3 regions of the Butyrivibrio sp. AE2032 genome follow, and region 3 is predicted to be linked to each of the others. Evidence: predicted binding sites of a transcription regulator. Region 3 holds the regulator's gene; each other region holds the start of a gene.
What was found. Region 3 encodes Rex, which represses fermentation and respiration genes when NADH is low (regulators of the CRP and FNR family bind a similar motif). Its sites were predicted from a motif close to ATTGTTAANTANTTAACAAT; they were not measured.
Positions count from the first base shown of each region.

Region 1: BO18_RS04950 (acetyl-CoA C-acetyltransferase) is a predicted target of Rex. The motif match lies at 7,702-7,721, and genes of this name have one in related genera.
Region 2: pckA (phosphoenolpyruvate carboxykinase (ATP)) is a predicted target of Rex. The motif match lies at 1,763-1,782, and genes of this name have one in related genera.

Region 1 is NZ_JNLF01000003.1:706,719-717,469, forward strand. It holds gene mtnA (S-methyl-5-thioribose-1-phosphate isomerase) at 1-984, opposite strand, end outside; gene BO18_RS04925 (electron transfer flavoprotein subunit alpha/FixB family protein) at 1,088-2,137, opposite strand; gene BO18_RS04930 (electron transfer flavoprotein subunit beta/FixA family protein) at 2,326-3,117, opposite strand; gene BO18_RS04935 (acyl-CoA dehydrogenase) at 3,232-4,392, opposite strand; gene BO18_RS04940 (3-hydroxyacyl-CoA dehydrogenase family protein) at 4,524-5,396, opposite strand; gene BO18_RS04945 (enoyl-CoA hydratase-related protein) at 5,466-6,260, opposite strand; gene BO18_RS04950 (acetyl-CoA C-acetyltransferase) at 6,457-7,647, opposite strand; gene hpf (ribosome hibernation-promoting factor, HPF/YfiA family) at 7,850-8,380, opposite strand; gene BO18_RS04960 (C40 family peptidase) at 8,738-10,072, opposite strand; gene trxB (thioredoxin-disulfide reductase) at 10,164-10,751, opposite strand, start outside.
Region 2 is NZ_JNLF01000003.1:1,364,953-1,375,703, forward strand. It holds gene BO18_RS08130 (carbohydrate ABC transporter permease) at 1-122, shown strand, start outside; gene BO18_RS08135 (alpha-N-arabinofuranosidase) at 181-1,686, shown strand; gene pckA (phosphoenolpyruvate carboxykinase (ATP)) at 1,952-3,565, shown strand; gene BO18_RS08145 (acyltransferase) at 3,673-4,725, shown strand; gene BO18_RS08150 (response regulator) at 4,749-6,041, opposite strand; gene BO18_RS32545 (sensor histidine kinase) at 6,026-7,774, opposite strand; gene BO18_RS08160 (ABC transporter substrate-binding protein) at 7,949-9,331, shown strand; gene BO18_RS08165 (carbohydrate ABC transporter permease) at 9,437-10,360, shown strand; gene BO18_RS08170 (carbohydrate ABC transporter permease) at 10,445-10,751, shown strand, end outside.
Region 3 is NZ_JNLF01000003.1:2,688,030-2,698,780, forward strand. It holds gene BO18_RS13575 (trimeric intracellular cation channel family protein) at 1-230, opposite strand, end outside; gene BO18_RS13585 (methyl-accepting chemotaxis protein) at 877-2,598, shown strand; gene BO18_RS13590 (redox-sensing transcriptional repressor Rex) at 2,746-3,390, shown strand; gene BO18_RS13595 (hypothetical protein) at 3,403-4,065, shown strand; gene BO18_RS13600 (bifunctional ADP-dependent NAD(P)H-hydrate dehydratase/NAD(P)H-hydrate epimerase) at 4,115-5,671, shown strand; gene alr (alanine racemase) at 5,687-6,853, shown strand; gene BO18_RS34895 (hypothetical protein) at 6,853-7,269, shown strand; gene BO18_RS13615 (MATE family efflux transporter) at 7,292-9,091, shown strand; gene BO18_RS32790 (hypothetical protein) at 9,197-10,438, opposite strand; gene BO18_RS13625 (aldo/keto reductase) at 10,557-10,751, opposite strand, start outside.

The DNA.
Region 1 (10,751 bases), 2.0 Mb from region 3:
GACCTTGACTCCTTCAGGAGCCATGCGTTCTTTGTACCACATCTCTGTGACTTCCTCAGGTTTTCTCTGCTCTATGGTTATGTCGTTGCCTGTAGGTGTATTTATATCAATGGTTGATGTTGGAGCGCAAACATAAAATGGTACATTGTAGCGCTTTGCAACAGTAGCAACCATGCTTGTTCCTATCTTATTTGCTGCATCTCCGTTTGCAGCAACTCTGTCGCAGCCGACAAATATGGCATTAATTGCTCCGCTCTTCATAAGACTTGCAGACATGTTGTCGCAAAGAAGTGTTGTATCTATTCCTGCAGAATGAAGCTCAAAGGCAGTAAGCCTTGCCCCCTGTAAAAGAGGTCTCGTCTCATCGCAGTATACTCTGATGTTCATTCCCTTTTCATGAGCCAGATACATAGGCGCTGTGGCAGTTCCGTACTTGCAGGCACAGAGCTGTCCGGCGTTGCAGTGGGTAAGGAGACCATCGCCATTCTTTATGAGTGTCACGCCATACTCACCAATTCTTCTGCACACATCGATGTCTTCTTCCTTGATGCGCTGGCATTCATCCCGCATTTCTCCGATGATAGCGCTTCGGATCTGCTCAAAGCTCTTTTCACCATTGCTGTTTAAAAGCTCCTCATATACCTTCTCCACATGAGCCTTCATGCGCTTAAGAGCCCAGGACAGATTAACTGCAGTAGGTCTTGAGGAATTCAGGAACTCACTCTTTTCCTCAAGCTCTTTCATAAAGTCCTCATAGGATCCGGCCTGGGAATGCTTCATCAAAAGATAAAGCCCCATCCCTGCACTTACTCCAATAGCCGGAGCGCCTCTTACCTGAAGCAGGTAAATTGCGTCCCAAATTTCTTTTGCCGTGTGAAGTCTTATGATCTCAATTCTGCCGGGGAGCAGAGTCTGGTCAATGATTTCCAGGGCGTCGTCTTCATCTATAAGAGATACAGTTTCGTAATCTAGTATGCTGTTCATATGCTTCTCCAATCTAGTTTATTTCCACCAGACTATTATAACAGGAAAAGAGACACCAGCCAAAGGACCGGTGTCTCTCTGAAAATCTTATTTAATTTCTATCTCAGGATTTCTGCTCAAGAGCCTCTTCGATCTTCTTTGTAAGTGCAGGAACGATCTTGTTGAGGTCGCCTACTACGCCGTAATCAGCTACATCGAAGATAGGAGCGTTCTCATCCTTGTTGATAGCGATGATGAGATCTGACTCCTCCATACCAGCAACGTGCTGGATTGCTCCGGAAATACCGATAGCAAAGTAAACCTTAGGTCTTACTGTCTTACCGGTCTGACCAACCTGAAGATCCTTTGGCTTCCATCCAGAATCAACAACTGCACGTGAGCAGGATACTGTTCCGTGAAGAACCTTAGCAAGGTCCTCAAGGATCTTGAAGTTCTCAGGGCTTCCAACTCCACGTCCGCCAGATACAAGGATCTTAGCTTCCTGGATGTCCTCAACCTCTGAAACAGCCTTAACGATCTCAAGGATCTTTGTGTAGCAGTCATTCTCAGCAAAACCAGGATTGTAATTTACAACCTCTGCCTTAGCGCCCTTAACAGGTGCAATCTTCTGCATAACACCAGGACGAACTGTAGCCATCTGAGGGCGGAAATCAGGACAAGCGATTGTAGCAATTGTGTTTCCACCAAATGCAGGACGTGTCATAAGGAGCTGTTTGTGCTTCTGTTCTACGCCTTCCTTAGGCTCAAGAGGGAAGTCTCCGATATCCAGCTGTGTACAGTCAGCTGTAAGTCCTGTGTGTACTCTTGATGATACTCTTGGTCCAAGGTCACGGCCAATTGCTGTAGCACCAACCAGAAGGATTTCAGGCTTGTACTCATTGATTACAGATGCAAGTGCATGTGTATAAGGCTCTGTTCTGTAATCCTTAAGCTCAGGATCATCAACAACGATTACACGGTCTGCACCGTACTCAGCAAGTGTATCTACAAGGCCACCAACATTGTCGCCAAGCAGAACTGCTGTAACTTTTTTCTCATCAAGATCATTTGCGAGATCTTTTGCTTTGCCCAGAAGCTCAAGAGCGATACTTGAAAGCTCATTATCTACCTGCTGAGCAAATATAAATACACCTTTATATTCTTCTAAAGACATGACTCTTCTCCTTTGTTCTATTAAATATTTTACTCCGTGATATACGCATGACTTCGCTTCACTCTCGTCATGCTACATCCATTCGGAATCCGCACCATAGTGCTACTTCCTCATGTATGTTCGCATCCTGAGGTCAAAAAGTCATTTGTGCAAGCACATGCCTTTTTGACTTCTGTCTGCTATATCACTCAGATAACATGCTTCTCTGTAAGTTTGCCTACAAGGTACTCAACTGCTTCATCTGCTGAATCAGGAGCAACCTTCTCGCCCTGGCCCTTCTTAACCTTATCAGAAGCCTTAGCGATCTGTGTAGGTGAACCCTTAAGTCCAAGATTTGAATCGTCAACGTCCTTAAGATCAGGTCTTCCCCAAACAGTAACGTCCTTTTCAAATGCATCAAAGATTCCGCCTGGTGTCATGTATCTAGGCTCGCCGAGCTCAGCAAGAGCTGTGATAAGGCAAGGCATCTTAGCCTCAACCATGTGATAACGATCCTCGAACTGACGCTTAACAACAACCTTCTTAGCCTTCTCGTCTACCTTGATCTCTTCAGCGTAAGAGATTACAGGAAGTCCAAGGTGCTCAGAAATCTGAGGGCCAACCTGAGCTGTATCTCCATCGATAGCCTGACGGCCTGTGATAATGAGATCATAATCAAGGTTTCTGAGTGCACCGGCAATTGTTGAAGATGTTGCCCATGTATCAGCGCCGCCCAGAACTCTGTCTGTTACAAGAACTGCCTTGTCAGCGCCCATAGCCATAGCCTCACGAAGAACTGCCTCAGCCTTTGGAAGTCCCATTGTAAGAACTGTAACCTCTGCGCCGTACTCATCTTTTAATTTAAGTGCTGCCTCAAGTCCTGCTTTGTCATCAGGATTCATGATTGCAAGCATTGCACCTCTATCCAATGTTCCATCGGGTTTGAACTTAACGCCGCCCTTTGTATCAGGGACCTGCTTAATGCAAACTACAACTTTCATTTTATTTTCTCCTTTTTCTATGTTTTCATAAGGAAGTTCGGCTCTCGTGCAAACGCACTCGCCCGAACAAAGTAGTACACCAGACTCGTGAAATACCTCGTCAGGTGATTACTTTTACTTCAGCAGTGCTCCAGAGATAACCATTCTCTGAACTTCAGATGTACCCTCGTAGATCTCAGTGATCTTAGCATCACGCATCATGCGCTCAACTTCGTACTCTCTGATGTAGCCGTATCCACCGTGAAGCTGTACAGCCTTTGTAGTTACATCCATTGCTACCTCTGCTGCGAAGAGCTTAGCCTTAGCAGCTTCGATTCCGTAGTAATCCTTATTTTTCTTAGCATCAGCTGCCTGATAAACAAGGAGTCTTGCTGCCTCACACTGTGTAGCCATGTTAGCAAGCTGGAACTGTGTATTCTGGAAAGCACCGATAGCTCTACCGAACTGCTTTCTCTCTTTTACGTACTCAACTGTTCTGTCGAGAGCACCCTCAGCAATACCAAGAGCCTGAGCAGCGATACCAATACGTCCACCATCAAGAGTGTGCATAGCGATAGCGAAGCCCTTTCCTCTTGCGCCAAGAAGGTTCTCAGCAGGAATGTGGCAATCCTGGAAAATAAGCTCGTATGTGGATGAACCACGGATACCCATCTTATTCTCCTTTGTACCGAAGGTGAAACCAGGAGTATCTTTCTCAACGATGAATGCTGAGAACTTCTTCTGCTTTCTGCCCTTCTTATCTTCTACAATATCTGTGTAAGCGAAGATGATGTAGATATCAGCTTCCTTACCGTTTGTGATGAAGCACTTTGAGCCGTTCAGGATCCACTCTTTACCGTCCTCTGTAAGAACAGCCTTTGTCTGAACGCCCTGAGCATCTGTACCAGCCATAGGCTCTGTAAGACCAAATGCGCCGAGCTTCTCGCCCTTTGCAAGAGGTACAAGGTACTTCTGCTTCTGCTCTTCGTTACCATATGTCATGATAGGATCGCAGCAAAGTGATGTGTGAGCAGATACGATAACTGCTGTTGTACCACAAACCTTTGCAAGCTCCTCTACACACATGATGTATGTAAGAGGATCACAACCCTGTCCGCCGTACTCCTTAGGAATCGGAATACCCATGAATCCGTACTTCTGCATCTTAGCAACAGTCTCTCTTGGGAACTCCTCTGTCTCATCAACGTCTATTGCATGAGGCTTAACTTCTTTTTCTGCGAATTCTCTGAAAAGAGCTCTTGCCATTTCATGTTGCTGATCAAGCTGAAAATCCATTTTTATTTCCTCCATCTGTATATAATTATATTAGTTCATAAGGAAACACTTGATACTACGGGCTCGTGAAATACCTCGCCTCGTATTCAAGTGTACCTGATCGCTAAGTTCGAAAAAACCTCGCTAAGCGCTCAGGCATCTGTAGGAACCTTGTTTCCGTCAGCGTAGTTGTAGAAACCGATGCCGGTCTTAACGCCGAGCTTCTTACCACGAACCATCTTACGAAGGAGAGGGCAAGCACGATACTTGGAATCGCCTGTCTCTGAGTAGAGAACATCCATGATTGCAAGTACGATATCAAGTCCGATGTAATCACCAAGCTCTAATGGTCCCATAGGATGGTTGCATCCAAGCTTCATAGCTGTGTCGATACCAGCGATATCTGAAACGCCTTCTGAGTATACGAAGATACCTTCGTTGATCATAGGAACAAGGATTCTGTTAACAACAAAGCCTGCTGCCTCGTTAACCTGAACAGGAGTCTTTCCAAGATCCTCAGAGATCTTCTTGATCTTGTCTACCATATCGTCAGGAGTGTTAGCGCCCTGGATAACCTCAACGAGCTTCATAACAGGAGCTGGGTTGAAGAAGTGCATTCCGATGATAGGCTTTGAAAGGCCTGAGCCAATCTCTGTGATTGAAAGTGATGATGTGTTTGAAGCAAAGATACAATCAGGGTTCTTTACGATGTTATCCTGAAGTTCCTTGAAGAGGTTCTTCTTGATATCCATAACCTCAAGAGCAGCCTCAACTACAAGATCAGCATCTGCACAGATGTCGTTAAGACCTGTCTGGATCTTACCTGTGATCTTATCAGCCTCTTCCTGAGTCTTCTTTCCCTTAGCAACCTGCTTATCAAGTCCCTTCTTGATCTTAGCGAATCCGCCCTCAGCGAACTCAGTCTTGATGTCGCAAAGATAAACCTTCTCTACGCTCTCAGCCTGAGCAAATGTCTGGGCAATTCCTGATCCCATTGTACCTGCACCAATAACAGCTACTTTCATGTTTGTTTCCTCCTAAATTTGTTTTTTATGTTTGCTCGCATGATACGCATGACTGCGCTCACGCTCTTATCATGCGTTTTTAAAATCTACAACCTTTTTCTTGGCAGGATCATCTTTCTTTCTGAGGAAGTTAGCCATACCTTCCTTCTGATCTTCTGTCTCGAAGCATGATCCAAAGAGCTTCTCCTCGATTACAAGTGCTGCATCGATGTCAACCTGACGGCCGTCATTGATTGCCTTCTTGCAAGCGCGAACAGCGATAGGAGCGTTGGCAGCGATCTGTCCTGCCATCTTCTCAGCTGCTGCAAGGAGCTCTTCCTGAGGATATACAGCATTTACAAGACCAATTCTAAGAGCCTCGTCTGCCTTGATGTTCTTTGCTGTGTAGATAAGCTGCTTAGCCATTCCGTCGCCGATGAGACGAGCCAGTCTCTGAGTTCCACCAAATCCAGGAGTAATTCCAAGACCAACCTCAGGCTGACCAAACATAGCGTTGTCTGAGCAGATACGAATATCGCAGCTCATTGAGATCTCACATCCGCCGCCAAGTGCAAATCCATTGATTGCAGCAATAACTGGAACAGGGAACTGCTCGATCTTACGGAATACGTCGTTACCCTTCTTACCGAACGCCTCACCCTCAGCCTTTGTAAGCGTGCTCATCTCTCCGATATCAGCACCTGCAACAAATGACTTCTCGCCAGCACCTGTAAGAACAACGGCTCTTACTGTGTTAAGATCAAGACCGTCAAATGCAGCCTCAAGGTCATCAAGAACCTGTGAGTTAAGAGCGTTGAGAGCCTCTGGTCTGTTGATTGTGATAACGGCAATCTTATCTTTTACTTCGCAATTTACAAAACCCATTTTTTCGCCTCCTTGAGTCATTTACAAAATCGTGTTATACGCATGACTTCGCTTCGCTCTCGTCATGCTACATACATTCGGAAATCGATCCGGTCATAAACTCCCGGATCTTTTTTCCTCATGTATGTTCGGGTCTTAAATTGAAGTAGTCTGCATCGTGCAAGCACAGCAGACTACTTCAGCTTAATCCCCTATATCACTCATACTTCTCTACGATAGTAGCACATCCCATTCCGCCACCGATACAAAGTGTTGCAAGACCCTTCTTAGCATCAGGTCTCTTAGCCATTGCATGAAGCAGAGTTACAAGAATACGGCATCCTGAAGCTCCAACTGGGTGTCCAAGAGCGATAGCTCCACCATTTACGTTAACCTTGCTCATATCAAAGCCAAGATCCTTAGCAACTGCAACTGACTGAGCTGCAAATGCCTCGTTAGCCTCGATAAGATCGATGTTGTCAAGTGAAAGTCCTGTCTTTCCAAGAACCTTCTTAGTAGCAGCAACAGGTCCGATACCCATAATCTCAGGCTCAACACCTGCAAGAGCTCCGCCTACCCATGTAGCCATAGGCTTGATACCAAGCTCCTTAGCCTTCTCTTCGCTCATAACAACAACAGCAGCAGCACCATCATTGATACCTGAAGCGTTACCTGCTGTTACAAGTCCGCCTTCCTTGCCTGAGCAGCATTTAAGCTTTGAAAGAGTCTCAACAGTTGTGCCGGCACGAGGTCCCTCATCAACCTTGAACTCTACCATTTCCTTCTTAACCTTTACAGGAACAGGAACGATCTCATCATCGAATGCGCCTGAAGCCATAGCCTTCTCGCACTTCTGCTGAGAATTAGCTGAGAACTCATCAAGCTCTTCTCTTGTAAGATTCCATCTGTCGCAGATATTCTCTGCTGTGATCATCATGTGATAGTGATTGAATGCATCTGTAAGAGCATCGTTTACCATGGTATCTACAACTGTTCCGTTGTTCATACGATATCCGAAACGTGCATTAGGAAGTGCGTAAGGAGCCATAGACATGTTCTCCATACCACCTGCTACAACTATATCAGCCTCGCCAGCCTTGATAAGGTCAGCAGCCATATTGACACAGTTAAGGCCAGAGCCACATACTACGTTAAGTGTTACTGCAGGAGTCTCAATTGGAAGACCTGCCTTGATTGATGCCTGTCTTGCAACGTTCTGTCCAAGTCCTGCCTGGATTACGCAACCCATAAGGACCTCATCAACCTGCTCAGGCTTAACACCTGCACGATTAAGAGCTTCCTTGATTACGATTGAACCAAGTTCTGCTGCGGGAGTATTGCTAAGTGCTCCGCCCATCTTACCGATAGCAGTTCTTACTGCGCCGGCTATAACTACTTTCTGTGCCATAAAATTACCTCCATTTTTTATTATCTTGTGATAACTTTTGCTCTGCAAAACAAGAGTGTTAAATTTTTGTCAGAACAGTTTTATTTTAGCACAGCACTTAGACAAATGCAACAAAAATAGCTCCCGGTTGGGAGCTATTTTATAAAAAATCCATAGATTGATATTTAATTAACGGAATACTATGTTCACCTTGCTGATATCATCAGATCTCAGGCTCGATCAAACCGTAGGTATTACCTTTTCTCTTGTACACTACGCTTACCTGATCTGTCTCTGCATTCATGAATACAAAGAAGTTATGACCAAGAAGTTCCATCTGAACACATGCATCCTCTGCATACATTGGCTTAGGATCAAACTTCTTCATACGCTCGATCCTGATGTCCTCTTCGTCCATGTAATCAGTCTCGATGTATTCCTTCTTGAAGTTACTGATCTCAGCCTGCTGCTTATCTACCAGTTTGCTCTTGTACTTCTTGAGCTGTCTCTCAATTACTTCCTCTACAAGGTCAATTGAAACATACATATCATTGCTTACCTGCTCAGCACGTATGATCTTGCCCTTAACAGGAATAGTTACCTCGATTTTATGCCTCTCCTTATCTACACTAAGTGTCACATTGGCATTGGTGTCGGGAGTGAAATACTTCTCAAGCTTTCCAATCTTCTCCTCAACTGCTGCCTTCAACCCGGGTGTTACATCAATATTCTTTCCTACGATAGTAAATTTCATGCAATCATCCCCTTTGCTGCGCTAGAATCAAGCGTTTTTAGTTATAGATATTATACCATACTATACGCGCCAAAATGCAAATAAATAATTGTAGCAGCATATACTTGTATTCTTTTTTGTGGACAATGTGGATAACTTCGTGTATAAGTGTGAAACATTGGGGACGTTATCAGTGAGCTATGAAGACTCGGAACCGCTACGCTTGTTCCCACTCTGTGCGTGAAGTGCAACGAAATCATAGATTTCTGCACTTCTGGCGTTGTTTCACGGCGTTCGCCGTATAGACATATAAAAAAGACATCGGAAACATGCCTGCATGTTTCTGATGTCTTTTTTTATATGTCTGCATAGCTCACTTTAGAAGATACGTCTTACAGCAAGAATTGTTCTGTAGTTAGCATCCGAAACCTTGATACCTGTCTTAGCCGTAGATGCATGTACGATCTGACCATTACCGATGTAGATAGCTACATGACCTGAATAGCATACGATATCACCAGGCTGTGCATTTGCAAGTCCATCAACAGCTGCACCAACAGATCTGTCACCACCGGAAGAATGTGGAAGACTTACACCAAAGTTATTATATACACTCATTACGAATCCGGAACAGTCGGCTCCGTTTGTAAGAGAGGTTCCACCGTAAACATAAGGGTTACCAACAAACTGAAGTGCAAACTGTGCAACAGCAGATCCGATAGAGCTTGTAGCTGTTGTGTAAGATCCTGCAGAGTTATAACTCTTAGATCCTGAAGAGCTTGTGCTCTTTGATGTATTTGACTTAGCAGCCTTGTTAGCAGCTTCTCTTGCTGCTTTCTCCTTGGCAAGACGAGCTTCCTCTTCTGCCTTGGACTCAGCCTTTACGAACTCAGTAGAAAGGGTTACATAGTCAAGTGATACATAACCATCACCTTCCTCGATACTAACCTTAACCCATCCGTCCAGCTCTTCCTCAACAACAAGCTGATCCTCGATAGGAACGAGACCAAGAACCTCAGCATCAAGGCTTGGGCCTCCTCTAACCTTAAGGGTTGTAGTTGTTACAGTAGCGATTCTGGTTCCTACTTCCTTAGCAAGATCAACGGCGTCATCACCGGTTACACAGTACTCGCCCTTAACATAACCTTCAACTGATCCTGACTTGATCTTGTACCAGCCGTTTTCCTCCTCGATGAAGGTACCAACTGACTTATCGTAAAGCTTACCTATGATCTCGCCATCCTCCTCACTTGGAAGATCACGAACGTTTACATAATCATTAACCTTAGCAATTACAAGAGTCTTGAAGAGCTCTTCCTCAGAATCTTCTTCCTCTTTATCCTCACTGCTTGTAGCTTCAGCATTCTTAACCACTGCACCTGTAGCACTCTGAATATCTGAAAGAATGCTGTCTGTTACTGTAGATGCCATTGGTGTTACGTTTGTAACTGTATCACTTGTCTCAACTGTCTCAAAGAGACTTGATACTGCACTGGTACTTGAAGAACTCTCTGTCTCTGCCTTCTCGGTCTCCACTGTTTCCTGGATACTTGAAAGGGAAACCTGGTTGCTTCCCAGAGCATATGTTATACCTGCCTGAGGCAGAACACTGGTTACTTTATTAGATGAAGCGTAAGCGTCAATTCCAAAGCTAGTAAATGTCACTGCAGCCGTCATAGTAAATGCGGCAAGCTGCATAAATGGCTTATTCAAAACTAACCTCCAAAATATTACGAATTTGTTACATCTTTTTAAAAATATACGCCACACTTCATGATTTGTCAAATTAATTCTAAAATCTTTATTAATTTTTCGACTTTCCAACCATGAAATCTTGTACAGAAGTTACGGCATTTGCACCGTCTGCAACAGCTGTAACTATCTGTCTTAAGCGCTTTTTACGGGAGTCACCTGCTACAAACACGCCAGGTGCTGAGGTTGCACCATCCTCACCTGCGATGACATACCCCTGCTCGTCGCAATCAATCAAAGAAGCAAAAAGATCTGTTGATGGGTGGATTCCGATAGCCACAAATATTCCATCAACTGCAAGATCACTCTCTTCCTTCTTCTTAACATTTTCGATATGAAGGGTTGTAACCTTATCCTCACCCTTTATCTCTTTTACAACGCTATCCCAGATAACTTCCACGTTAGGGATCTCAAAAAGCTCATCCTGAAGGATCTTGGTAGCTCTAAGCTCATCTCTTCTGTGGATGAGGTAAACCTTCTCAGAGAATCTTGAAAGGAAGATTGCATCCTCAACAGCCACATCTCCGCCGCCGTTAACAGCAGTGATCTTTCCCTTATAGAAAGCACCGTCGCAGGTTGCGCAGTAGGATACGCCCTTTCCGATATACTCCTCTTCTCCAGGAACGCCAAGCTTTGAATG
Region 2 (10,751 bases), 1.3 Mb from region 3:
TTCCTCTTGCGTCTGTAAGAATGGCAATGGCAGCGGTAGGTATTCTGCCTATCATGGTGATGTATCCTTTCGTTCAGAAGTATTTTGTAAAGGGCATTACTCTGGGCGGTGTAAAAGGTTGATCAGAAGTTGAACATAGAGAAGGCTTTAGAACACAAACTTTAGCAGAAAGAGAATAATATGACTAAACTATATATTAATCCGAACAGAAAAATGGGCCACATTAACCCTGAAATCCAGGGACATTTTTCGGAGCATTTGGGAAGATGCATATACGGGGGATTGTATGTGGGGGAGAATTCAGATATTCCCAATGTAAACGGAATGAGAAAAGATGTGGTTGAAGCTCTTAAAGAGATGAAAATACCTGTTCTTCGCTGGCCGGGGGGATGTTTTGCTGATGAGTATCATTGGAAAGACGGCATAGGAAAAAAAGAAAACAGGAAAAAGATGATCAATACTCACTGGGGCGGAGTAGTTGAGGACAACAGCTTTGGTACCCATGAGTTCATGGAGCTTTGCAGACAGCTTGGGTGCAAACCATATATCAACGGAAATATGGGTAGCGGTACTGTCAGAGAGATGAGTGAATGGATTGAATACATGACTCTTGATGGAGTTTCACCCATGGCAGATCTGCGAAAGGAAAACGGACAGGAGAAACCATGGAAGGTCGACTACTTTGGCGTAGGAAATGAAAACTGGGGATGCGGCGGAAATATGCTCCCTGAGTACTATGCTAATGAGTACAGAAGATATCAGACTTATCTCAGGAATTACAGCAAGGATCATTCCATATTTAAGATTGCCTGTGGACCCAACTCCGGCGACTATGAGTGGACAGATACCGTAATGAAGACCTGTTTCAAAAATTGTGGACCGAACCATGGCTTTATGGATGGTCTGTCGCTTCACTATTACACGGTACCGGGACCCTGGGAAAATAAGGGCTCAGCAACTGATTTTGATGTGGAAAGCTACTACCTCACACTGAAAAAGACACTGTTTATGGAAGAACTTATCTCAAGGCACACAGCAATCATGGATAAGTATGATAAGGATCATGAAGTTGGTCTTATTGTTGATGAGTGGGGAAACTGGTTCGATGTTGAGCCGGGCACAAATCCGGGATTCTTATATCAGCAGAATACTATAAGGGATGCGCTTGTTGCTGGAATAAATCTCAATATTTTCAATAAACACTGCGATAGGGTTAAGATGGCTAACATTGCACAGATAGCCAATGTTCTTCAGTCAGTGGTTCTTACTGAAGGCGAGAAGATGGTTAAAACTCCAACATATCACGTGTTTAATATGTACAAGTATCATCAGGACGCAGAGCTTGTGGAAAGCTCAGTTGAAACAGAACTCGTGGGAGTTGAAAAGGATAATATGGTACCAAACCTCACAGAATCTGCATCTTTAGATAAAGATGGTGTTCTCAACATTACGCTTACAAACCTTTCGGCAGATAAAGCTTATGATATCAGCGGAATACTGGTAGATACAAATTGTAAGTCGTTACAGGCAAAGATCCTTTCTGGTAAGATCAATGATCATAACACATTTGATGATCCGATGAGAGTAAAGACTGAGGAATTTAGTAATATTAAGCTTGCCAGTGGCAATCTGGAATTCACAATTCCGTCCAGCAGTGTAATGCTCATTCAGGTTCAGACCATATAAAGAAAAAAGAAGCAGAAGCTGAGGAAAACAGCTTCTGCTTTTTACAGTAATTTTATATATAATTTGCACTAAAAATCTTGTGAAAAATTTGACTTTGTAGTATAAATGAAGTATCGGCGCTAGTTTGCCGACATTTTTCTAGTGCATCTGCGAATTATCTGTATATTATATTTGCTGGTGTCAATATTCCGACAGGAACACTGATGACAGCATACGACATCAGATTATTCGTACAAAAAATTATAAGAGAAAAGAGGTTAACTAAATGGCAAACATCGATTTAACCAAGTATGGAATCACTGGTACAACTGAGATCGTCCACAATCCTTCTTACGATGATCTTTACACAGAGGAAATGAAGCCTGAACTTACTGGATACGAGAAGGGCGTTGACACAGAGCTTGGCGCTGTAAACGTTATGACAGGTATCTACACAGGTCGTTCACCTAAAGATAAGTACATCGTTATGGACGAGAACTCAAAGGACACTGTATGGTGGACATCTGACGAGTACAAGAATGACAACCATCCTATGAGCGAAGAGGTATGGGCAAAGGTTAAGGAGATCGCTAAGAACGAGCTTTGCAACAAGAGACTCTTTGTAGTTGACGCTTTCTGCGGAGCTAACAAGGACACTCGTATGGCAGTTCGTTTCATCGTTGAGGTTGCTTGGCAGGCTCACTTCATTAAGAACATGTTCATCGTTCCTACAGAGGAAGAGCTTGCAAACTTCGAGCCTGATTTCGTAGTTTATAATGCTTCCCTTGCTAAGGTTGATGACTATAAGGCACTTGGTCTTAACTCTGAGACTTGCGTAGCATTCAACATCACAAGCCGTGAGCAGGTTATCATCAACACATGGTACGGCGGAGAAATGAAGAAGGGTATGTTCTCAATGATGAACTACTACCTTCCTCTTAAGGGAATTGCTTCTATGCACTGCTCAGCTAACACAGATATGAACGGTGAGAACACAGCAATCTTCTTCGGTCTTTCAGGAACAGGTAAGACAACACTTTCAACAGATCCTAAGAGACTTCTTATCGGTGATGACGAGCACGGCTGGGACGACAACGGAGTATTCAACTTCGAGGGCGGCTGCTATGCTAAGGTTATCGGGCTTGATAAGGATTCAGAGCCTGATATCTACAACGCTATCAAGAGAGATGCTCTTTTAGAGAACGTTACAGTTGACGGCGCTGGAAAGATTGACTTTGATGATAAGAGCGTAACAGAGAACACTCGTGTATCTTATCCTATCAACCACATTAAGAACATCGTTCTTAACGTACACCCTACATCATCAGGTCCTGCAGCTCAGAACGTTATCTTCCTTTCAGCTGATGCTTTCGGAGTACTTCCTCCAGTATCAATCCTGACACCTGAGCAGACACAGTACTACTTCCTGTCAGGCTTCACAGCTAAGCTTGCTGGAACAGAGAGAGGAATCACAGAGCCTACACCTACATTCTCAGCTTGCTTCGGCCAGGCATTCCTTGAGCTTCATCCTACAAAGTACGGTGAGGAGCTCGTTAAGAAGATGCAGAAGTCTGGCGCAAAGGCTTACCTTGTTAATACAGGTTGGAACGGCACAGGCAAGAGAATCTCCATCAAGGATACTCGTGGAATCATCGACGCAATCCTTAACGGTGATGTAAACAAGGCTGAGACAAAGAAGATCCCGATCTTCGATTTCGAAGTTCCTACATCTCTTCCTGGAGTTGATCCTGCAATCCTTGATCCTAGAGATACATATGCTGATGCTTCTGAGTGGGAGACAAAGGCTAAGGATCTTGCAGAGAGATTCATCAAGAACTTCAAGAAGTATGAAGGCAATGACGCTGGTAAGGCTCTTGTAGCAGCTGGCCCAAAGCTTTGATCTGAATCAGATAATTTATAAAACAAATGAGGCACTACGTCTTTTCTGACGTAGTGCCTTTTCGTATAATACTATTAGTGATTTTCGGGAGGGTTTGAACATTTCTTATGGAGAAGAAAAGAGAGTACTATCTGGATATTGCCAAGGTTGCATCCATGATAGGGGTTATAGTGGTTCATACAGGTGCAATAAGCTGGTATGAGGCACCATTTGGGGTTTATCCCTGGGGAGTATTAAATGTTTTTGATATGCTGGGAAGGTTCAGTGTCCCGGTCTTTTTGATGATCAGTGGATATCTGTTTTTAAACCCGCAAAGACCGGTAAATTCCTCTGATATATTCAAAAGATACATACCAAGACTTCTTTGTGCATTCTTTTTCTGGTCGTTTCTGTATGCGCTTATTACCAGCGGCTTTATGACCTCAAGATCCTTAGCAGGCGGTGTCGGAGAAAAGCTTTTACATGATACATCGGCGGGAAGATATCACATGTGGTATATCTTTACCATAGCAGGGCTTTATATCATTACACCTGCGCTAAGGCCGGTGGCTGCGGACAGAAAGGCCATGAGATATTTCCTGTTGACCTCATTTATCTTAACTTATCTTATTCCTACACTTCAGTTAATCCCGATAGTATCGAAGTATACATTTTGGCTAACCGGAAGATTTGACTTGTCTCACATTTCAGGATATGTTCTTTATTATCTCGCCGGATACTATTTTGGAACGGAAGACCTGAGCCCAAAACAAAGAAAGATAATTTATGCCTTTGGTATAGGCTCGGCACTTATCATGTTTGTGGTGGTTTCAGTTATGATCATCAGCCAACAGTATCCGGCTCATACCTACCATGAATATACAAACGCCGGAATGCCACTCTTTGGCCTCTCTGCCTTTGTCTTTTTCAGATATAGATTTAAGGATGTGGACCCTGACACGAAAATAATGAGAGCCATAATACAGCTATCCAAAATGAACCTTGGCATATACCTGGTTCACGACTTTGGCCTTATTGCATTCAGAAAGATTGGCTTAAAGCCAGTAATGGTAGCGCCTTTTATAATGCTTCCTATAATGGCACTTGCAGATTATGCGATATCATTTTGCATTGTATTTGTGATCAGTCATATACCGGTGTTAAAAAAGTGGATAATATAAAAACAAAGCGACATGTAGGATTATTACATGTCGCTTTTGCTTTGTATGTATTCTCTTGGACTATGGCCATCAACTTTTTTGAAGACCTTGGAGAAGTAGTAAGCTGACTCAAAACCGAGAGCATCTGCAACTTCGTAGATCTTCATGTCACCGGACAATAGCATTTCCTTTGCCCTGTCTATTTTTTTTGTATAAACGTATTCTGAAAATCCGGTTTCAGTATTTCTTTTAAATAGAACTGACAGATAAGCCGGGGAAAGACCAAAGACCTCAGCAACTTCGTTAAGCTGAAGCTTGCCGTTTAGGTTGTCATCTATGTATTCCTGAATGGCGGTGATAAGCTTATCTTTACCGGAGCGGCGGTTGCTTCCTACAATATGGCTAAAGAGTCTGATGGGATTAGTGTTGTCTGCCTGTTGCTGTGCTGTCTTGGCTTCATCGAAGGACACGGGGATGTCTATAGGCGTGGATACGGCAGAGCCTATGCCAAAGGTGAGTGTGGCCTTGAAATAGCTGGTTATCATGGTCCTGGCATTTTCTAGAGCTTCTGTTATAAGATCCATGGTCCCGGCTACAGGTTTATCTTCAGTAAAAGAGAAAACCACTGCAAAATGCTGCAGATCGATTGAAACAATCTGACAAGGGGCGTGTCGTGATATGATCTCTTTTGCCATGCTTATACTGGAGGAATAGATATCCAGCGCTTCTGAGGTGAAGGAATCTCCGCCGGATGCTGGGACATCAGAGCTTATTTCACAAAAGACCACAATATAACGGTTGAAGTCAAAGGAAAGATTAAGCTTTGCTGCCTCTGAAAGAAGGGCCTCCTGGGAAAGCACTTGGTGATTAAAGAGTTTAAGCATGAGTTTTTGTCTTAGGTCTTCAAGAGAACTATTACTGCTGGTCTTAGGCAATTCTGCAGCAGGTTTTACCTTGTCAACTCTCTGGATTGCCTTTGTTATGGCTGCTGAAAGGGTGTTGGGATTAAGCTCTATTTTTACCAGATAATCCACCGCATCGTAAACAATGGCCTGTCTTGCCATCTCAAATTCTTCATAAGCAGTCAGCATGATAAATGCCGGAACGGAACCGTACTTGTTGTGAGATTTGCTAAGGAGCTCAAGGCCTGTCATAACCGGCATACGAATATCAGCGATGACAATATCCGGGGGATTTTGAGAGATAATATCCCAGGCCTCCTGCCCATTGGAGGCAGTTCCTATTATTTCTATGGTATCTGTGTGGTCTTTTGCCAGCATGGTTTTTAATCCGATCTGTACCAGTGGTTCGTCATCCACAATTAGTAATCTGTACATTTTGTTTCCTCTTCAAATGGAAGTACAAAGCTCATGGTGGTGAACTTGTTTTCTTCACTTGTAATCTTTATTCCGTACTTTTCTCCGAAGGTATATTTTATCCTTTCGTTGACGTTTACGACACCAATCTGTTTGAAGAATTCTGTAGAAGTCTGACTCCGCCCGCTAAAGATCTCTTCAATTGATTCCCGGCTCATGCCTACGCCATTGTCTGTCACATCGATAATGACGTTTCCGTCTTGTTTGTAGGTGTGGATAGTTATCTTTCCGGCACTTCCTTTGGGTTCTATCCCATGGAAAATGGCATTTTCTATAATGGGCTGAAGAGAGAACCGATTTATCTTTTGCTGAAGAAGAGATTCTTCCTCAGTTATGTATTCAAGGTCGATGGTTCCTCCGTAGCGGTATTTCATTATGGTAAAATAGTCATCCACCAAAGAGAATTCATCACTTATGGGAATAAGGTCCTTGGTGCTTTTTGAAATGTTTTTCATCAGGCGGGAAAGAGAGGTAGACATGTCTGCAATGCCCTCCGAGCCCTGAATAGTAGCCATCCATTTGATGGTGTTTAAGGTGTTGTATAAAAAGTGGGGATTAATCTGTGACTGGAGGATCTGATACTCCATGTCATGTCTGGTCTTTTCGTCAACCAGCCTCTTTTCCATAAGATCTGAGACGTTTTCCGACAGGTTGTTGATGCCTCTGCCAATCTCGCCAAGCTCGTTGTCCCACTCAATCTTCTCGTCCCTGGAAAAATCGCCCTGTCCTATTTTATCAAGACGACTTATCAGCCTGTCAACCGGGCGGTTTATTGTCCGATGCAGGGAGATGCTCAGGATAACACCTGCAAAAAGGATCACAAGGAAGATTGCAATTATAAGGAGCTTATAGGAGCGCATCCTTCCCTCAAGGGCAGCTCTGGAGGGAAGGTAGGATATGGTCCATCCGGTATCCGGAAGAACGTAAGATATGGCATCTGCGGGAACAGTGTCTTTTACCAGGTCAAAAGAGCTATACCTGTAGGTACTGCCCTTGCTAAAGGTGATATACAGGGCGTCATCCTCTGTCAAAACGAAACTTTTAAAGGAATTTATGATAACTGAGATGGGGATATCCATATAGACCCATCCGATGATCTGAGAAGATGAAGAGCTGTAGATTGGCCTTACTATAGGAAGGATATTTGGAGTTCCCGTCCTGCTAAGGGGATTTGGGAAAAAGCCATCCCACCTGAAGGTCTGATCGGTGATGTGGGCTTCAAAAAATTCGGAATCCATAATAGTCATGGGGACACTTGCTATGGACTGGGCATCTCCTTTGGAAATGGCCTGCAGAAACCGAGTGCCGTTAGGCGTTGTGATGACAACTCTTTCAACCTCATTTCTTACACCAACAATGTTAAATTCATTGTTAAGATGGTTCCAGGCATTGACTGAGAGTTTCCTTCCGGACTGAAGGTCCGTTGCATAGGCCTTGTCTACAGTGCGAAGATAGTTGCTGATGGTACTGTCGAGACATATCCAGTTGGAAAAGGTAAGGACAGTATTGATATCTGAGTCCAGTTCATTACCAAGGACATGGATATTTGTAAGGGCTGACTGATATTGATTTTCCCTAAGGTATCTGGCAGAGAGAATATAGCTGGCAGTTGCAACTGAGAGAGCAATAAGAAGGGCAAAGCCAACAGCCCATATTACGATTTTGTTTCTGATAGAGTGTTTTTTGGTATGCATAGGTATATATTAGAGCAGTGGACTTATAAAGAAAATACAGTTTTATATAAAAAAAATGCATTTTTTTGACAACAAGAGTTAAAGAATGTGCATTCATTGAATTATAAAGAAAATATAAACTGATTACATAACAAACATGCCGCGCGTAAGCGGTACTTTTAGAGGGAGGTTTATATGAAAAAGAGAATTCTTAGCTCTTTACTTGCCATGACTATGGTTGTTGCAAGTATCACTGGTTGCGGAGCAGCAGCTGAGCAGGCTCCTGCAGCAGACACAACAGCACAGACAGAAACAAAGACTGAAGAAGCAGCTCCTGCAGACAATACTCAGGCAGCAGCAGAGACTACTGAGACAGCATCTGATGAGCCTGTAACACTTAAGTGGGCACTTTGGGATGTATCCAGCACAGTTTATTATCAGCCACTTATCGATGCTTATACAGCAGCTCATCCCAATGTAACAATCGAGATGGTTGACCTTGGATCAACAGATTACAGCACGGTTCTTGGAACACAGCTTTCAGGAGCAGGATCTGACTTTGATGTAGTAACAATTAAGGACGTTCCCGGATATGTATCACTGGTTAACAAGGGCGTTCTTGAGCCCCTTAATGACCGCATCGCAGCAGATGGCGTTGACCTTTCACTCTACAACGGAGTAACAGATCAGGTAACAATAGACGGAAGTCTTTATGAGCTTCCTTTCAGATCAGACATCTGGGTTCTCTTCTACAACAAGGATATCTTCGACAAGGCCGGTGTAGACTATCCTACAAATGATATGACCTGGGAAGAGTACGACAAGCTTGCAAGAAGCGTAACAGATACTACTCCTGGTGCTGAGGTTTACGGTTCTCACTACCACACCTGGAGATCAACAATCCAGCTTGATGGTATCCTTGATGGTAAGCACACAATCGTTGATGGCAACTATGATTTCACAAAGCCATATTACGAGATGGTTCTTGCACAGCAGAAAGATGGCGTTTGCATGGATTATGCAACACTTAAGACACAGGGACTTCATTACTCAGCAGCATTTGCACAGGGTAACGTAGCAACAATGAACATGGGATCATGGTTCATTGCAACACTTATCCAGAAGATCAAAGACGGCGAGTACACAGACTGCACAAACTGGGGTATTGTTAAGTATCCTCACGCTGATGGTGTAGAGGCTGGTTCAACTCTTTCAACAATCACAGCTCTTTCAATTCCTACATCAGCACCTAACAAGGATGCAGCTTGGGATTTCGTTAAGTTTGTAAGCGGAGCTGAGGGCGCAGAGGTTATGGCTTCTACAGGTAATATCCCAGCTATGACAAACAAGACAATCGTAGATATCATCGCTTCTATGGATGGATTCCCAACAGATGATGCTTCAAAGGAAGCACTTATCACTAGCCACACATACCTTGAGATGCCTGCAAATGACAAGTCATCAGAGATTGAGACAGTACTCAACGAGCAGCATGACCTTATCATGAATGAAGAAGTTAGTGTTGATGATGCTATCGCAGCAATGAACGAGGGTGTTCAGGCTGTACTTGCACAGTAATAAATAATCAGATACTTAAGACAGAGCACTTGAATATCAAGAAGGCTTGAGTTCAAGTGCTCTTTTTAGGTGAAACGCTATTAAAGGAAAAACGAGGAAACAAACATGGCTGCAGGAATTACTGCTATGGAAAAGAATATGAAGAGGCGCCAGCGAAAAAGAAATCTCGTAGCTTATTCTTTTATTGCGCCGAATTTCATCGGGTTTGCTGTATTTACCCTTGGACCTATCGTTCTTGCTCTGCTCATGTCTTTTGCTGAGTGGGATGGAAGTAATGCGATGAAGTTTGTCGGACTAGACAACTTCGTTCAGATCTTTTCAGATGACAGATTCACTTCTGCTCTGAAAAATACAATAGTCTATAGTATCTTTACCGTCCCGATAACGCTGATCATGGCTTTGGGACTGGCAATCTTGCTTAATCAGAAGATAAAGGGAACCAACTTTTTCAGGACAGTTGCCTTCTTCCCTTATGTTGCTTCACTGGTAGCTGTAGCTGCTGTATGGAACATGCTCTTTACACCAGCTAAGGGCGGAATTGTGAATCAGCTTCTTATGAATGTATTTCATGCGCAGCCTCTTAAATGGGCTGCTTCATCAAGTACTGTTATGTTGACAATTATCATGTTCTCCGTTTGGAAGAATATGGGTTACTATATGGTGATCTACCTGGCGGGGCTTCAGGGAATAAGTGAGGATCTCTACGAGGCAGCTTCTTTGGATGGAGCTAATGCCTGGCAGAAATTTAGGCATATTACTGTTCCACAGCTTAAGCCCACCACATTTTTCGTAACTATAATGCTTACTATCAACTGCTTCAAGGTATATGACATAGTTTATATGCTGGCCGGAGGCTCCAATGGTGTTGTAAATAAGAGCGCCATCGTTCTTGTTTACTATATCTATGAAGAGGCCTTCAGGAACTGGAAGCTGGGAAGAGCTTCTGCATCAGCATTGGTGCTCTTTGCCATAGTGCTTGCTGTTACACTCATCCAGTTCAAGGGTGAGAAGAACTACGCCAACGACTGATGGGGAGGAATAAAAGTGAAGAGCAAAAAGAACAACAGAATCATAGGACAGATCATTGTCTATGCGCTGCTCATCCTTTTGGCCATGATGATGCTTGTGCCATTCCTTTGGATGATCTCCGCATCACTGAAATTTAACAAGGACGTATTTGTAATACCCTTTGAGTGGATACCCAAAGCCCCCAGATGGCAAAATTATATTGATATCTGGACCAAGATCCCTCTGGCAAAATTCACATTAAATACTGCTAAACTGACAGTTATCGTTACACTGCTTCAGTTGTTTACATCTAGCTTTGCTGCCTATGCATTTGCTAAACTGGAGTTCAAGGGAAGAAACATATTGTTCCTGGCATATGTTGCAACAATAGCTGTTCCATGGCAGGTATACA
Region 3 (10,751 bases):
TGGGGAAGCGATGCCCACAGGGAAGGGGAGAGTCTGGGAAAGCTTCCCGCAACAAAAAAACCAAAATCTTCCCGGACCGGCTCGCTGGAATTCATGGTCGTAAGTCTTAGCACCTTCCATCCTACGGACCGACGGCTCATTGGCTTTTGAAGCTGCTTGTTTTCATTTCCGAGTCCTCCAAATAGCAAACGCCAGTTTCTTAGCTTTCCAATGCAGTTTTTAACTCGCATGCGAGAGATGTCCGAAGCAGGGCTGTTCATATACGTATAATAAAATGGTCATGGCTCGCAAGGCGAGCACAAAGAGGGTTATGGAGCCATCTCTTCAAAGCGCGCTCGTCACCTGTAAGAGATTATAGTTTTCCAGCGCGCCTTGAGAGAGTAGCTCCATAACCCTCTTGGGTGCAATGCACCCCCATGACCATTTGAGGCATGCATCATTATAAAGCCCTGCAAGCGAGCATGCGTAATATTATAAAAACTGCAGGAATGTTAAAGAAACGTTTCGTTTGCGTACGGTGAGGAAATGGAAATAACAGCTGAGAAAACTCAGGAGCCGTCCTGGGGTCCGTGGGCAGGCTGGAAGGTGCTAATGCTTATGGAACATGAATTCTTCAGCTTGCTGCTACGCTCAGATTTTGTGTTTTTAGTTGTTGCTCGCGGCTTTCCCAGACTCTCCCCTTCCCTGTGGGCATCGCTTCCCCAAACCGTGAATGGTAACATGTACTCACGTCTGTACCTTAAAACCGAATCCTTTTTATCAAAATTTAATAAAGAGCTGCGCGCTTATGCAACGAAAAATTGTATAATTAATTCATGATATTATGAGGAAGTTGTCACATAATACAGAATATGTTTTTGAGATAAGGAGGCTTCCATGGAAATCAGAGAAAGAAAGGGTAAACTGATCCAAAAGCTCATATTTGCTGCAGTTGCTGCTATTGTAGCAGTTGCCACAGCTCTTACAATCATGAGTGGTATTGAAATTAGTAAAACCTATAACAACTTGGTTCAGGAAGAGCTGAAAGTTGCGGTTAAGCAGATTGGCAGCGAGATGGAGAATGTCTGGGATGGCGACTGGTCCATGGTGGATGGCCGTGTATATAAGGGCGAAGAAGACATCATGGCAGAGTATGAGGAAATCATGGATCAGCTCAAAGCTGGGACCGGAATCGAGTACTCTATTTTCTATGGTACTGAGAGAGTAGTTACCACATTGAAGGACAGCAGTGGAAATAAAGCTATTGGCTATAACATATCAGATACGGTTAAATCTCATGTTATTGGAAGCAAACAGGAATACTTTTTAAAGGCTATTCCTGCAGGTACTTCTGAAAACTATTATTGTTACTATGCACCTCTGTTCAACAGCGATGGAACTGCTGTAGGAATGGTATTTGCAGGAAGAGAGAGTGATTCCGTAAAGACCAAGATCATGCAGATCATAATTCAGATGGTGATCATTTCCCTTATCATTACAATAGCTACATCAACGGTTGGTATTGTTGTTGCAAACAAGTCCTCCGGAAAGATGAGAGCAATCGCTGATGAACTGGGACTTCTTTCTCAGGGTCAGCTGAACCTCAATATTGATGAGACCTCCATTGACAGAAATGATGAGATCGGACTTCTTGCAGATGGTGCCAGGACCCTTTCAGAAAAGCTTGGCGAAGTTATCAGAACAACCATGGATATGTCCAGTGAGCTGAAGCGCTCTGGAGCGGAGCTTTCCGACTCAGCTTCCCAGGCATCCAACGCATCAAGCCAGGTAAGCGAGGCAGTAGATGAGATTTCAAAGGGTGCTGTAAGCCAGGCTGAGAGCGTTGAGACTGCAGCAGGAAATACACAGGCTATCGGAAAAGATATTGATGAAGTATCTGACAACGTTGAGGAACTCAATGCTTACGCAAGTGAGATGAAGACCTCCTGTGAGGCTGCTATGGAAGCTCTTGAAAAGCTTATTTCCCAGAGTACAGAGGTACAGGCTTCCGTTCAGGAAATCGGTCAGACCATAGATTCTACAAACGAATCAGCAAAAGAGATCTCCAAGTTCTCACAGGCTATCACAGAGATCGCATCCCAGACCAACCTCCTTTCTCTCAATGCTTCCATCGAGGCTGCAAGAGCAGGAGATGCAGGAAAGGGATTTGCAGTTGTTGCTACTGAGATCGGACAGTTGGCTGTACAGAGTAGTAATTCCGCTGAGGAGATCAAGAAGATCGTTGAAAAGCTTGTGGCTGATTCCGAGGCTTCAGTAGAAGTAATGCAGAAGCTCAATGCCAATTTTGCTCAGCAGTCAGAGCAGTTGGATGACACCAAGTCCAACATGCAGAGCATGGCAGATAACGTTGTCAACGTATCCAATTCAACTGACTCTATTGCAGGTCATATTGAACAGCTGACAAATGCAAAGGATAAGCTGGTTGAGATCATTTCCGATCTGTCAGCTATTTCCGAAGAAAATGCAGCATCTTCCGAGGAAACAAACGCCTCCATGCAGGAACTTAACGCAACCTTTGCAATTATTACAGAGTCTGCTGGAAAGCTTCAGGAACTGGCTGGAGACATGCAGGAAACTATCAGCTATTTCAAGCCATAAGTACCATAAAAATTTCTTTTCCCCCGGCCCTGAAAATCCCATGGTTGGGGGATTTTTTGTGCTTTTCCAGAATTGACATTTATTTAACGCACCCGTATAATGTAATTGTGTTTTACTTAACAAACTTATAACTTTTTGGAGATTGTTATGGCGGATAAAGAAATATCTCAGGCGGTCATTTCAAGATTGCCTCGTTACTTTAGATACCTGGGGGACCTTAAGGAAAAGGGTGTTGAGAGGATCTCATCCCAGGAACTATCAGACATCATGAAGGTCACAGCTTCCCAGATAAGACAGGACTTCAATAATTTCGGTGGCTTTGGACAGCAGGGTTACGGCTACAATGTAAACTATCTCTATGACGAGATCAGTAAGATCCTTGGAATCGACAGACAGCACTCTCTGGTCATCATCGGCGCAGGCCACCTTGGAAAGGCCATTGCCGGTTATACCAACTTCACCAGAAGAGGTTTTGTGTTCAAGGGAGCTTTCGATTGCAATCCTGACCTTTACGGAACCATGATAAGGGACGTGGAGGTAAGACCCATCGATGAGGTGGAGGAGTTTGTAAGGGCTAATGATATTGAAATCGCTGTTCTTACCATTCCTAAGGATCAGGCTGTGCCTATGGCACATAAGCTTGCACAGTGTGGAATCAAGGCTATATGGAACTTTGCCCACGTTGATCTGGATGTTCCTAACAATATTCAGGTAGAAAATGTACATTTATCTGACAGTTTGATGAAATTATCGTATAATATAAGCAGGTACGAAAAAACTATTAGACCGTAGTGAGAGAAACTGATGGCTAGAGATGATAGAGTGTACAGCTCCGCACTGGAGGGGAAGAGTATCCCTATCCTGACGCTGGACAATAAGTGGCATCAGCTGTTTACCCAGACAGAGATGACCCCTGAGATTGAAAAGCTGGCGGATGAACTGAATGCTTTAGTTGAGCGTGACGGCAAGATCCGCATGGAGACCAAGAGGATCAAGAAGCTTAAAAAGACGCTTCTTTCCGAGATCGTGCCCCTTAGGGATCAGGCCAACAAGGCAGGCAATTCACCTGCAATAGAAAAAGAAATATCTGAAAGAACCAGGCTCATCAATGAGTGTAACGATAAGCTCAAAGGATATGATGACGAGCTTTTGGATCTCTCCAGGGAAATATATGAGGTGGACTACAATCTTATGATTGAGACCATGAAGGCCTGCTACGAGACCCTTCATGAAAATACTGAATACATCAAGGGCCTGGATGAGTGGATCTCCAAAGTGAGAGTGGAGCTTAAGAAGAACGTCATAAGGCTCCAGGAAGCTGAAATGGAGAACTATAATCTCTATTCCTACATGCATCAGATATTTGGTCCCGAGGTCATCGATATCTTTGATATCAAATATGATCCGAACAGAAGACATCCAGTCAGAAGGCCGCTTTCCGGGGACGAGAGCGAGTATACGGATTGAATTAAAGGCTGCCCGGTGGCAGCCTTACTTAGTTGGGGAGGATAAATAATTGAAATACGCCCTTTCAAGCCAGGAAATGAAGATAATGGACCGAAATACCTCGGAGGTTTTTGGCGTTGATACGGCTATTCTCATGGAGAGGGCTTCCCTTGAGGTTGTAAGCCGGATTGAGGATTGGAAAAAAGCGCGAAACGCCGTAAGACCCTACAGGGTTCTGATCCTTGCCGGGGTTGGCAATAACGGCGGAGATGGAGTCTGCATCGGCAGAATACTAAAGACCAGGGGATATCTTGTTACCCAGTGCATTATTGGGGATATGACCAAGACCACGGACCTTCTTCTTAAACAGCTGAGGATAGCTGAGAAGTACGGTATTGTAACTGAGACCTTTTTGGGGCTTCAGGAGCGAAAAAACGGATTTGATTTTGATATCATAGTTGATGCGCTATTTGGCATCGGGCTTTCCAGGCCTCTTGTGGGAGATGCTCTGGAGGCAGTTAAATATACCGAGAAATGCAAAGAGGAAATGGGAAAAGATATTTTTCTGATCTCGGTGGATATGCCCTCAGGCGTAAGCGCTGATACCGGCCAGGTTTTTGAAGCTGCTGTCAAGGCAGATATGACCGTAACCTTTAATCAGGTGAAGCTTGGCCAGATCCTTTATCCGGGCTGTGAGTACTGCGGAGAGCTGGTGGTAGCTGATGCCGGCATCACTAAGGAGAGTTTTCTTGGAAAAGAGCCTTTGGCGGTATTTCATGATGGAGAGCCCTTAGCTCTTTTGCCTGAAAGAAGGAAGGATTCCAACAAGGGAACTAATGGGAAGGTCCTTATTGTAGCTGGTTCCAAGGACATAAGCGGAGCCTGCCTCCTTGCTGCATCTGCAGCACTTAAGGCAGGAGCAGGAATGGTCAGGATCTTTACTGCGGCGGAAAATGCCGAGGCGGTGAAGACTCTTTTACCGGAAGCTATGTTGGAAACCTACGAGGACTTTGAACCCGTAATGGATAAGCTAAGGCTTTTGATGGAATGGTCCACCCAGGCGGTCATTGGTCCCGGCATTGGTACAGCTGCCAAGGGAAAAGAACTTTTGACCGTGATGCTGGAATATTATGACAAGAGCCTTGTGACGGATGCGGATGCTCTTAATATCCTGGCTGAAGATAAAGAGCTGATGCGCCTTGCAGAGAATTTTGCAACCGGGAAAAAGAATCTTATCTTAACTCCTCATATGGGCGAGTTTTCAAGGCTTATGGGAAAGCCCATTAAAGAGTGCAAGGAACATCTTTTGGAGTATCCAAGGGAACTTGCAGGGAAGATCCACGGAACTGTCCTTTGTAAGGACGCCCGGAGCATAGTTGCTGACAGCAACGAAAAAAAGATTTATATTAATGTTAGTGGAAATGATGGTATGGCAACTGCCGGATCGGGAGATGTGCTCTCAGGAATACTTGGGGCTCTTTGCCTTCCCGGACTGTCTGGATTTGATATTGCAGCAGCCGGAGCCTATATCCACGGAAGAGCAGGGGATAAGGCCGCTGAGACAGCTGGAAGATATTCCATGGTTGCCACAGACATAGTAGCAGCCCTGCCTGAAATACTAACTTGAGGTTGGATTATTGAAATGGAAGAATTGACGCAGCAGCATCCAAGAGTTTATGCAAAGATTGACCTTAAGGCCATCGAGCATAATCTGGAGGCTATGAGAGATAATATACCTGCCGGAACTAAGATCATGGCAGTTATCAAGACAGACGGCTACGGCCACGGAGCAGTAGAGATCGCTAAGGATCTGGAGACAAAGGATTACATCTGGGGCTACGCAACAGCCACAGCTGAAGAGGCCTTTGAACTTAGAGATGCAGGGATGAAAAAGCCCATACTGATCCTGGGCTATACCTTCCCATACGCTTACGAGCGCATGTTAAAGGAGGGCATCAGACCTTCAGTTTTCAGACCGGACATGGCATCAGAGCTATCCGATCTGGGAAAAGAGCTTTTGGACAAGGGGGACATTTCAGAGGTGCCACCTGTACATCTGGCAGTGGATACAGGAATGTCCAGAATAGGAATAACCCCCGATGATGATGGCATTTCTTTTGTCAAAGAAGTACTGGCCCTGGAGGGCATAAAGGTTGAGGGGGTATTCACACACTTTGCAAGGGCTGATGAAGAGGACCTTACCAATGTAAGAGAGAGGGAAGATGTATTTAAAGGCTTCCTGAACAGAATTGAATCAGAGCTTGGCTATAAGATCCCTATCAAGCACTGTGCTAATTCAGCCAGCATTATTGCTGTTCCTGAGTCCTCCATGGATATGGTAAGGGCCGGGGTTACAATGTATGGCATGTGGCCTTCTGATGAGGTGCCAAAGGATATCATAAGCCTTAAGCCTGCTATGGAGCTGATCAGCCATATAGTAATGGTGAAGGAGGTTCCCAAGGGGACGCCTGTAAGCTATGGCGGAACCTATGTGACAACTAAGGAAACCAGGATTGCCACGATTCCGGTTGGATACGGCGATGGATATCCAAGGAGTCTTTCAAATAAAGGTTATGTACTGATCAACGGTCATCATGCCCCCATTATCGGAAGGGTTTGCATGGACCAGTTTATGGTTGATGTTTCGACTGTTCCCTATGTTATGGAGGGAGACGAGGTTGTGCTTCTTGGAAGAGACAAGACAACCGGAGAGGAGATCACTGCAGAATTTTTAGGAGATCTGTCCGGAAGATTTAACTACGAGCTTACCTGTGACATCAACAAGAGAGTGCCAAGGGTGTTTGTTTAATGATAAAGATCATATTCGCAGATTATGACGATATGAATAATGAGATGCTGGTAAAGCAGCTTTGCATGCTGAAGGAACGGTATAAATGTAAGCTGCTTCTTTTTGATGGACCTCTTGAGGGTGAAGAGGGCATGAAAGCCAGCTGGTGTTCCGAGCACAGACCCGGAATGTTTGAGGATTTCTGCTTTTCCTATGGTGGGAAAAATATGATGGATACAATGCTGGCTTATATTACGGATGCAGATGTTGATCCTACGGAGGTTATGTTTATTTCTGACAAAGAAGCGGAGCTTGCCAACGCAAAGGAAATGGGTATGGAAACCAGAGCCCCTAAGGCAATGGCTGCAGCCTATTTTAAGGCGGTGGAGAAGCTCAAGAAGCAGGCTGGAGGAATTATCCCACCTGATAAAAACTGATCTTGAAAGGAGCGTTGTTAGCATGACAGCAAAGTTTTTTGGCAAGAGTTCCTCTAAAAACCCAATGCTTGAAAGGCTTTTTTTTAAGCTGCTTCCTGTACAGTTACTTATCTTTGCGATGAACTTCGTCAACACAATAGTGGATGGAATTATAGCAGGCCGATACATCAGCGAGAGAACCGTTGGTGTTATTGGTCTGTTTTTTGCTGTTATAGGCATTATTTCAGCTATCTGCTCTGTGGTCATGGGTGGCGGAGCTGTTCTAAGTGGCAGGTTCATAGGGACAGGAGAGCTGGAAAAGACAAGAGGTATCTTTTCTCTTTGTATTTCACTGGCAGTTATAATCGGTCTCATCTTATCAGGAATCTGTTTCTTTTTCCCTGAAGAAATAGCTCTGTTCTGTGGAGCGGATGAGGGACTTAAGGAAAGTCTCATGAATTATTCCCGTGGATATGCCATGGGCATTGTCCCCATGTTTGTGGCGCAGCAGCTGGGAAGCTTCCTTCAGCTGGAAACCCAGAGTAAGAGAAATTACATGGGTGTCGGCGCTATGATCGTATCTAATATTCTGATGGACATCCTCTTTGTTACTATCCTTAAGCTTGATGTTTTTGGCCTGGCCATAGCAACAAGTACCTGTAACTGGATCTATTTCCTGGTTCTGGTTCCCTACTATTTTTCAGGAAAGGCTCAGATGAAATTCAGCTTTTCAAATATATATTGGGCAAAGACTTTGGAACTTATAAAGATTGGAAGTCCCGGAGCACTTTTGCAGGTCTGTCTTGCTATGAGAGATCTTACACTTAACAGAATAGTCCTTAGTGTCGGCGGAGAGGCTGGTCTTTCCTCAAGAGCATCTATGGGGATGATCACAGGTCTTTTTGTGGCTATTGCCGTTGGCGGCGGAACAGTAATAAGGATGCTGGCTAGTGTCTATGTGGGAGAGGAAGACAGGGATTCAATAAAAGAACTGATCAGGCTTGCACTTACCAGGCTTATGGCCATGATGATCTTTGGTATGGTGCTATTATTCTTGCTTTCCGGTGCAATGGCTTCAATCTTTTTCAAGGACAAGACCTCAGAGGTTTACATCATTACCAAGCAGCAGTTCATGATCTATACGCTGGCTATGCCTTTTATACTCCTGGTACAGATTCAGACCAACTACCTTCAGGCCTCAGGTCACAATATAGCTGTACATATCAGCTCGATCATGGATGGCTATGTTAGCGTTGTGGTTCCCGCTATTATACTGGCTCCTTTGATGGGGGTTCTTGGTGTATGGTGGGCTACTCCAATAGGAATCCTGATAACATCTATGGTTTACGTGGTCTACGCCATCGTTTGGACGAAGCATGTTCCCAGAAATGTGGATGAGTGGCTTTTATTCAAACCGGGTTTTGGAGTGGAAGATAAGGACAGACTGGCCATCGTAATAAATAGCATGGATGATGTTATTGGATGTTCCGAGACAATCCAGAAATTTGTTTCCGACCACGGCTACGACAAAAAGACAGCGTATTTTTCAGCATTGGCCCTGGAAGAGATGGCAGGAAATGTTGTCAGTCATGGATTTATAGTAGATAAAAAAGAGCATGATATGGATGTCCGCGTAATCTGCAAGAAAGAGGGCGTTATGCTCCGTATCAAGGACGACTGTGTACCCTTTGATCCGGTTGAAAGAACAGATCTTCTTAATCCTGAGGATCCTACCAAAAACATTGGTATACGTACCATAGGAAAGATCGCAACAGACATGAGTTATCAGAACATGCTTGGCCTCAACGTCCTCACCATCGAGATCGACCAAAAAGCTGGTTAAGGGAGCCATGGGAAAGCCATGGGGCGGTTCTGTTGGCAGGTGGCAGCCCTTGCGGACTCCGGGTCCACCAAGACATACATTCGAAAATACTTGTTTGCGAGTATCTTATCCGAAGCGCTTCTTGGCCTCGGCGTACTGGGAGTTAATCTCCTGGAGAGCAGCTGTGTCGCCGTCCATGTTGTCAGGATGGTAGAGCTTTACAAGGGACTTATACTTCTTGTCTACACTTTCACGGGAAGTGCAGCCTGCAAAGAAATCAAAGGTGCCGGATGTTCCGGCGCCTTTTTTTGTGGTCTCGTCGTAGTCACGCTGATGACGGCGGTCTCTGGGCTCATCGTAGTCGTCTTCGTAATCTTCCTCGACGTCCTCGTCCTCTTCGAAGTCGTCCTCATCTTCGTAGAAATCGTCTTCATCTTCGTAATAATCTTCTTCGTCTTCGTAGAAATCTTCCTCATCTACATCGTTTTCGAAGAAATCTTCATCTGTGAAGCCATGGTGTTTGCGGAAGTGGCGGCGATCTTCGTACTCTTCCTGATCATCTTCGTAATAATCATCCTGTTCTTCGTCGTAGTCTTCCTCATCCCCATAAAAGTCCTCAGCCTTGGCGCGTTTTCCGTGGCGAAGTTCTTCCCTCATTTCTTTATCGCGATTCTTAAGGAACTTGTCATAGCTCTTTTCATAATGCCTTCTGCCTGCTTCGGGGAAGAGTCTGAAATAGCGGCCTTGGGCCTGCTTAAGGAAGGTTGCCCCTGTGATGGCACGGATAAGGTAGAGGGCAGCATCTACAACAACGCTTATAAACAGGATATTTCCAAAGGATGCAAATACGGAAAAAACAAGAAGGATGCTCACTACAGGAAGGAACATCAGGATTGTAAGTATAAGAAGAAAGATGTAAGGAGTGCTTCCGTGATAGGAGTATACATTTGAAGTCCACCAGGTCTTAAGTTCACCGAACATATTTGAAACTACCAGTCTGTCGCGAAGGAGCATATTGCCAGCTTCCTGCTGGACTTTTGCATCGTCTACGAAGTCCCCTGGGATGTTTATATCAGGGATGGAAGGCATCGCAGGATTTCCGGACATTTCCTGACCTGTCATGCCAGGCTGTCCAATCTCCGGAGCGCCTCCCCGGATAATTCCTGACTTTCCAGTGCAGAGCACAAATATGTTCACCAGAAAAAGAAGCACAAAAACAATGCATGTGATGGGAAGAACCACATACAACAGTTTCAGGAACTTAAGGAAGCTCTTTCCGAACCAGGTAAGAAGCGAAAAGAACGCCTTAAGAGCATATATAAGTGCGCTGGTAACGGCGTTTACGATCATAGTAAGAAGAGATACCATATTTTAAATTCTCCAATCAAACACTCCTTCAATTATAAGGAAAATGCAGTACCTTCTCAAGCGCAACATTAAAGCCCTGATATACAGCAAAATGTGCTGCCTATCAGGGCTCATTATCTTAGATGCTGTCAATCTGACGAAGTTCATCCTCTGTAAAGGTGGTGTTTTCAATGGCTTTGATATTGTCCAGGATCTGTGCAGGTCTTGATGCACCCACAAGAACAGAAGTTACGTAGTCGTCCTTTAATACCCAGGCAAGAGCCATTTCAGCAAGGGTCTGCCCACGGCCCTTGGCAATTTCGTTGAGGGCACG